Regions from separate parts of the Agarivorans sp. DSG3-1 genome, predicted to be linked through region 1. Evidence: predicted binding sites of a transcription regulator. Region 1 holds the regulator's gene; the other holds the start of a gene.
The links. Region 1 encodes LexA, which represses DNA repair genes until DNA is damaged. Its sites were predicted from a motif close to TACTGTATNNNNATACAGTA; they were not measured.
Positions count from the first base shown of each region.

Region 2: a site for LexA is predicted at 2,454-2,473, ahead of ruvA (Holliday junction branch migration protein RuvA). Genes of this name have one in related genera too.

Region 1 covers NZ_CP177241.1:1,643,574-1,647,862, reverse strand. Annotated here, with positions in the region: gene ctaD (cytochrome c oxidase subunit I) at 1-999, opposite strand, end outside; gene coxB (cytochrome c oxidase subunit II) at 1,011-2,078, opposite strand; gene lexA (transcriptional repressor LexA) at 2,406-3,050, opposite strand; gene ACLD71_RS07720 (GNAT family N-acetyltransferase) at 3,167-3,664, shown strand; gene ACLD71_RS07715 (choice-of-anchor Q domain-containing protein) at 3,723-4,289, opposite strand, start outside.
Region 2 covers NZ_CP177241.1:3,684,611-3,688,899, forward strand. Annotated here, with positions in the region: gene tolQ (protein TolQ) at 1-206, opposite strand, end outside; gene ybgC (tol-pal system-associated acyl-CoA thioesterase) at 196-594, opposite strand; gene ruvB (Holliday junction branch migration DNA helicase RuvB) at 768-1,775, opposite strand; gene ruvA (Holliday junction branch migration protein RuvA) at 1,791-2,411, opposite strand; gene ACLD71_RS17130 (hypothetical protein) at 2,636-2,980, shown strand; gene ACLD71_RS17135 (efflux RND transporter permease subunit) at 3,036-4,289, opposite strand, start outside.

The sequences.
Region 1 (4,289 bases):
CACCCCTGTGGGCACCGAAATCAACATGGTACAGAACATGAAAAATAGTTCTGCTTCCACCGGCATTCCAGTGGTAAACATATGGTGCGCCCACACCACAAAGCTTAGTCCTGCGATAGACGCCGTGGCGTAAACCATCGAAGAATAACCAAACAGCGGTTTGCGAGAGAACGCGGGAACAATTGCCGAGATAATGCCAAAGGAGGGCAGAATCATAATGTAAACTTCAGGATGGCCGAAGAACCAGAAAATATGCTGGAACAACACCGGGTCCCCCCCTCCCGCAGCATCAAAGAAGGAGGTTCCAAAGTATTTATCAGTTAACACCATTGTCACCGCCCCCGCCAATACCGGCATTACCGCTATCAGCAAAAAGGCCGTAATAAACCAAGTCCATACAAACAACGGCAGCTTCATGTAGGTCATACCTGGGGCGCGTAAGTTCATAATGGTAACAATCACGTTAATCGCTCCCATGATCGAACTTATCCCCATAATATGTATCGCAAACACAAATAGGGCGGTGCTGTCTGGGCTGTACTTAGTTGATAACGGAGCGTAAAAAGTCCAACCAAAATTGGGGCCGCCACCTTCCATAAACAGCGATGCCAACAGAATGCTGAAGGCAAAGGGTAAAATCCAGAAGCTCCAGTTATTCATGCGTGGCAAAGCCATATCCGGCGCGCCAATCATCATTGGTACTAACCAGTTAGCTAAGCCCGTAAAGGCTGGCATCACCGCACCAAATACCATGATAAGGCCATGCACCGTAGTCATTTGATTAAAGAAATTAGGCTCAACCAGTTGCAAGCCTGGTTGGAACAGCTCGGCGCGAATAATCATCGCCATGGCTCCACCAACAATAAACATGGCAAAGCTGAACCATAAGTACATTGAACCAATGTCTTTATGGTTGGTGGTTAGTACCCAACGCATTAATCCGCGAGGGGCATGGTGGTGTTCTTCATGGTCTGAGTGAACGTCACTAATCGTGCTCATTGTCTGTCTCCCTACTGCGCTGCGTTTTGCACGGCCACAACATCCTTGGCCTGCACTAAGTCACCCGTATCATTACCCCAAGCATTTCGCTCATAAGTAATCACCGCAGCTAGCTCTTTCAAACCAAGCTGTTTACCAAAGGCTTGCATGGCTGTGCCAGGCTCGCCATTTACCACCACTTCAATATGTTTAGTCACATCACCTAACGCGATTGGACTGTCTTTTAAAGCGGGGAACACGCCAGGTAAACCTAAGCCGTTAACTTGGTGACAAGCAGCACAGCTTTTCTCATACACTTTTTCGCCTAACGACATCAGCTCATCTTGCTGCATCGTCATGGCCACCAGTTCTAGCTCTTGCGCTTGCTTGGCTAAATAGGCAGCTTCTTTCTCTGCCAACCAAGCATCATATTCGGCTTGGGGTTTGGCAATGACAACAATAGGCATAAAGCCATGGTCTTTTCCACATAGCTCAGCACATTGGCCACGGTAAATGCCGGGTTTATCAATGATGGTCCATGCTTCGTTAATAAAACCTGGGTTAGCATCTTTTTTAACTGCAAAGTCAGGCACCCACCAAGAGTGAATAACGTCTTCAGAGGTCATGAGGAAGCGGACTTTTTTACCGATTGGCAATACGAGGGGGTGGTCAACTTCAAGCAAATAGTTTTTGCGCTTTTCCAGTTTGCCGTTTACTTCATCCCAATCAGATGCCATTACACTGTAAAACTCTAAATCTTGGTCAAAGTACTTGTAGTGCCACTTCCACTGGGAACCTGTCACTTGAATGGTAATGTCGGCATCGGAAGGGTCTTCCATTGCCAGTAAGGTTTTAGTGGCTGGAATCGCCATGCCTATCAAAATGATAAAGGGAATAATGGTCCAAATAATTTCCACTTTAGTGCTTTCGTGGAATTGAGCAGGAACCGCTCCTTTGGATTTACGGTGATGGTAAATCGACCAAAACATAGCGCCAAATACCAAAACACCAATGGCACAACAAATATAGAAAATTGTCATGTGCAAGCCATAAACTTGCTCACTGATGGCAGTAACACCAGGACGTAAATTAAAAGACATCTCTTGCGCAAACAAATGCGACGAAAAAAATGTCAGCAATAATAGCTGAATCCATCGGCCCACAGCGCTCTCCTTTGCAGTAGCCAACGACAACAACTTTCCATGCTAGGAAAGTAGCTGCGAATAAAGGGAAAATCCCCACCCCAAAAGCATAGGCTATTACAGCTAAATACAACCTACTGCTTATAAATTAACCCCTAAGTTAAAGAAATGTAAATACATTGTTGAGATTTTTGTGGATAAAGACAAAAGATGTGATGCTAACGACAAAAGCCCAAATCAGAGTGATTTGGGCTTCAAAATGGGGAACTTATTGTTGAATAAGGCTTACATCCAATCGGCAGTGCGAATAATACCTACCGCTAAACCTTCTATTTCGATGTTCTGATATTCAAGATCAACTTCAATGGTTGATAACTCTTCATTCTCAGGATGTAAGTACACCATCTTGCCGTCACGCTCAAAACGTTTAACCGTAACATCTTCATCTAAACGAGCCACAACCACCTGTCCATTGTGTACCTCGGTAGTTTTATGCACGGCTAATAAATCACCATCCATAATGCCGATATCTTTCATGCTCATGCCCTGTACTCGCAGTAAATAATCGGCATGCGGATTAAATAAGTTAGCATCTACGGCGTAATGAGATTCAACGTGCTCCTGCGCCAAAATAGGCTCACCCGCAGCAACTTGCCCGATTAACGGCAAGCCTGGCTCGGGTTCTACAGTGGCTTCATTCGCGCTAGCCGGCAAGTACGCTTCGCTAATACGGATCCCTCGCGACGCACCAGGAATCATTTCAATCGCACCTTTTTTAGCTAAAGCTCTAAGGTGTTCTTCTGCTGCATTAGCCGAGCGGAATCCTAGTTCTTTAGCAATTTCGGCACGCGTTGGAGGCATACCAGTATCGTTAATATGGCGGCGAATAAGTTCAAACACTTCTGTTTGGCGGGGCGTTAAGGGCTTCATAGTCTACCTGTAAGTTTATACAGCACACTGTTAGTATATACAGCATACATTTTGACGCAAGGTTTTATCTTAATTCTGATTTTGTTACTGTTGATTCAAAGTGATAGGAGGCAATAATGACCCTTGAGATAATCGAAATATCAGCCCAATATGACCAAGATCTACAGCGAATAATCAAACAGGTTGGCCAAGAATATGGCGCGGTAGGAGAAGGCTTTGGCCCCTCTGATGCTGAAGTCGATAATATGAGTCAGCACTATACACAGCAAAATCGTAGTAGATATGTGGTCGCTTTGTTAGATGGCAAGGTCGTTGGCGGCTGCGGCATTGCGCCTTTTGCCGATAGTAAAGATACCAGTGAGTTAAAAAAGTTATTTTTGCTAGAAGAAGGTAGAGGCCAAGGTCTCGGTAAAAAGCTCTCTTTAGCCTGCCTAGCATTTGCCTTAGAGCAGGGATTTTCTCGCTGTTACCTAGACACGCTTAGCAATATGTCGGCAGCGATTAAACTATACGAAGGCCTCGGTTTTAAACACTTATCCGCACCTTTACAAGGTACAGCCCATAATGGCTGCAATGTTTGGATGCTAAAGCAACTTTTAAAGCAGGGAACTTAACAATAGCGCTAATCCTGACAGGATAGCGCTATCGAAATTTTCTTTTGAAAAAAACTTACTATTGCTGAAGCTCAAATGCACCAATATCTACGCCCGCACCTGATATCCTTGCACTTCCTGCTAAATCCTTACTCGGTAGCTCAAGGTTATCAACACCAGTATCAATGGCCTCGCTAGTCAAATTCAAACTGAAGTCACTCTCTAGCCCTTGAGAGATCTTGTCGCTTACAATGTTACTTTCGTTCACAAACTCACTATTATTTAGTAGCTCTGTAAAACGAGATGAAAACAAGTTATGACGAGTAACGCTTTGCTCACCGCTAACGCTAAATACTGAACCATCGAGTTCTGAGTCATCAACACTCTCTAAGTTGTCCGTCAGTGCGACAATATTGTTTTCAAAAACAATGGCGGATAATGGAAAGAGCGAGTGGTCACTAAAGAAAGAATACATATCTATTAGAGTATTATTGCTTACTTTTACAGATTCTTTAAGCTGCTCTGATTCTGCTTGACCCAGTGAGTTTCCAATTAGCGTCGCTCGGCTGTTTTGCAAAACAATAAGATTATTGTTCACCGATGAGCCCGGCGGTAAGTTAATAAGTGCACCATTCGTGTCTTTCAC
Region 2 (4,289 bases), 2.0 Mb from region 1:
TCTTGATACAGTTTGTTGAGATCTACACCAGACCAAAACTTCTGTTCAAAGCTATCACTAGCCGATTTTGCAGTCTTAAGTACTCGATTACGGTTAATTATCATCGCCCACGAGTAAATAGACATACTCACCAACAATAACATTACAAACTTAACTAATAGGCTCGCCTGCCAAAACAAGCCGATAAATGACATATCAGAGTGCACCGAGTAAATCCTCTTTAAGTGTTTCAGGAATGGCCGTGGCCTTCATTGATGACAATGTGACACAAGCCACGGTAACCATTCCGTGGGCAATGACTTGTTGTGCAGCATTTGTGATTGTTTGTTCGAAAACCATGCTTGCTCGTTTCATCGTATCAATTCGCGTTGTTACGTTGAGCATTTGGTTAAATCGAGCAGGAAGCTTGTAGTCGATAGTAAGAGAACGAACAACAAAACAAAGATCTTGTTCCATCAAGGTATCTTGATCGTAGCCGAGTTCTCGTAGCCATTCTGTACGCGCTCGTTCAAAGTACTTGATATGGTTAGCATGATAAACAACGCCTCCCGCATCAGTATCTTCGTAATAAACCCGAACAGCTAAAACCGACATTACACCTACCCTAGTATTTCAATTAGAAAATACTATACACAGGCAAGTGCATAAGGTTAAGACTCAAACCACTTAATTTAGAGAATTGCGTGAGAAAACTGGGGTAACGGCTTAAAACTAAACACTTTAAGCCGATTTTTAAACCACACTGTCGTGACTAAACGACAGCATTTTTAACGCTTAGGTATATCAAAACCCAAGTGTAAATAGGCTTTATCGCTAGCAATGCGACCACGTGGGGTACGTTGTAAATAGCCTTGCTGAATAAGAAACGGTTCGAGTACATCTTCAATGGTTTCTTTATCTTCACCAATGGCTGCAGCAAGGTTGTCTAAGCCAACGGGACCACCTGCAAAAGTTTCCGTTATCGCTTTGAGTAGCTTAGTGTCCATGTAGTCGAAACCAGCACTGTCTACGCTCAGTAAATCTAGCGCCTTAGCAGCTACTTCTTGCGTTACTTTGCCATCAAATTTTACATCAGCAAAATCACGAACACGTCGCAGTAAACGGTTAGCGATACGCGGGGTTCCTCGTGAACGCCTAGCAACTTCCCACGCCCCTTCAGCATCAAGCTCTAAATTTAGATAATGCGCACTTCGTTTAACAATCTCAGCCAAGTCGTCGGTTTTATAAAACTCCAAGCGTTGCACAATACCAAAGCGGTCCCGCAAGGGTGACGTTAACATGCCAGCGCGCGTGGTGGCGCCAATCAACGTAAATGGGGGCAAATCGAGTTTAATCGAGCGGGCCGCTGGGCCTTCGCCAATCATAATGTCCAGCTGGTAATCTTCCATCGCTGGATACAGCACTTCTTCAACTACTGCGCTAAGCCGGTGAATTTCATCAATAAACAATACGTCGCCAGGCTCAAGGTTAGTGAGCAATGCTGCCAAGTCACCGGCTTTCTCTAGTACAGGGCCAGAGGTGGTTTTAATATTCACATCGAGCTCGTTAGCCACAATGTTGGCTAAGGTGGTTTTACCTAACCCCGGAGGACCAAAAATTAACAAATGATCGAGCGCGTCATCTCTGCGCCTAGCCGCTTCAATAAATATTTCTAATTGCTCAACTACCGCTTGCTGGCCGGTGTAATCGTCCAACTTTTTGGGTCTAATTGCGCGGTCTACAGTTTCTTCTTCAATCACCGGCGTGGCGGAAACTAAGCGATCTGCTTCAATCATTTACTCTACCTTTGTTCACAAAGCCGCTTTTAGTGCTTCGCGGATCAACTCTTCACTGATCATGCCGTTTGAATACACTTGCTTAACCAGTTTTTCTGCTTGAATGCCTTTATAACCCAGCGACTCAAGCGCTGCAACGGCTTCTTCTTTAGGATCAACTGTAGCCACCAAGGGTAAGTCACCATGGCTAGATAAACTATCGCTTAATGGTGTAGCGGGTAGTTCGGCGTTCCAGTTCTTCAAACGGTCTTTCATCTCTACTAACAAACGCTCTGCGGTTTTTTTACCAATGCCTGGCACTTTTACCAAACTTGATAAGTCTTCGTGTTTAACCGCGAATACAAATTGCTCGCAACTCAAGCCAGACAAAATGGCCAAGGCCACTTTAGGCCCAATACCGTTTACTTTTATCAGCTCGCGGAATAACGAACGCGAGGCTTTGTCGTGAAAGCCATAAAGTAATTGGGCATCTTCTCGCACAATAAAATGCGTTAATAAACGCACCGACTCACCCAGTTCGGGCAATTGGTAAAAGCAGTTCATAGGAAGTTGTATTTCGTAGCCTACTCCGGCTACATCTATCAATACAAAAGGTGGGACTTTTTCTTCTAAGATACCTTTAATGGTAGCGATCACTGCAAAGACTCCTAACTTTAGATAGCGTAAGCTTACCTTAAATACTGGATATATATCCAGCCCTCTATATTTGAAATTGGAAAATGTGTTGGCTAAGGGATGATTAACTCGCGCAGCGATAACTCTATGAGTCTGTTAGCGATATATCTAAAACAAAAAGTTGACATTACAATTGAACAAATAACCAACAAGGAGAGTGTACGTAAACTAAATCGAGGTAATACATGAATAAATTAATGCTTATCGTTTCCGCTAGCCTAATTGTTTTAACGGGCTGCTCTAACACTCCCACTACTTACCATGGCGTAACGTTATTGGAAGACGACCGAGATATCTCCCAATGCACCGCACTTGGCAGTGTTTATTACACTAGCCACCATGATTCAAAAGGACATGAAGCTCGCGATGAATATGTAAAATCGGTACGCCCGCAATATCCAACGGCAGACACAGTATCAATCACCAGCTATCGTCAGGGCTCTAAAAAAGCCTTTAGGCGAGATGTGGCCATTAGAGGAATTGCTTATCAGTGTTACGACTTAGCCTCAGCACACACCTCTACTGGCTAATTACCTAAATTGACCAAGCCTCATACTTAAATAAGCAAGAGGCTTGGCCGTATAACTAATGTAAGCTTTTATGCTTATGCACTAAGTTCCAATCGGCCAAAATAGCGTAGGCCGCCGGAATAATAAACAATACCATCATCGTTGACGCTACAATCCCAAACACAATAGACACCACAATAGGCTGCACCACTTGTGCTTGTAAACTAGTCTCTAACAACAACGGCAGTAAACCCGCGGCGGTGGTAAGTGAGGTTAAAAACACCGCTCTGAAGCGTTCTTTACTGGCGTTCACCACCGCTTGATAAACATCGTCTCCTTCATCTAAATGGTGCCGAATATATTGCACCAACAATATGGAGTCATTCGTCACAATCCCAGCCAATGAAATAAAGCCTAGTATAGAGGGCATACTTAGACTGTGCCCTAACAAAAAGTGTCCCCACAACACACCTATTAACGCCATGGGAATAACAGTTAATACGATCACGGGTTCAAGGTAACTTCTAAATTGAAAGCTCAAAATGGCAAAAACACCAAAAATGCCAATTGTGAAGCTCTTACCCAAAGACGACCCCACTTTAGCGCTCTCTTTAGCCTCCCCTTCAAAATCAACTCTTAAGCCAGGTATCTTAGCAATTAGCTCCGGAAGAAAACTTTTTTGTACCAGTTGCATCACTTCGTTGGTATTAGCAACTCGAGTATCAACATCAGCCATCACAGTTACCGTGCGTAAGCCGTCTATACGCTGAATGCGGACAAACGACCGTTGATATTCTAAGTTGGCAATTGAAGATAGAGGCACTTGTTTTCCGTCGCTAAGCACTACCGGGAAATTAGCCAAGGCTTGTAAACTACCGGATTGCGACTTATCTAAACGTACATCGATTTGAATGTTTTCAGGGCCAAGTTGAAATTCATCTGCAATCGCTCCTTGATAAGATGCTCTCAGTTGTTCAGCCACCATTTGTCCGTTTACATTAAAAGATTCAGCGCCGCCACGTAACGAAATTACCACTTCTTCTTTACCAGGTCGCATGTCATCAAGGATGCTATTCACCCCTTTAAACTGGCTCAAATAGGCTTGCAACTCTACCGAGGCAGTCTTTAAGGTGTCTAAATCTGAATGCTGTAGCCTCACTTCAACAGCTCGTCCTGCTGGCCCCATAGTAGGTTGCGTAAACGCCAACGCTAACGGTAAAGCTTGCTCACCTACTTGTTCGCGCCAGGCACTAATGAACTCTTCGATATAAGTATTGCGCACTTCTGCTGATAGAATATCTAAACGAACAGTTGCCACATGCGGACCAGA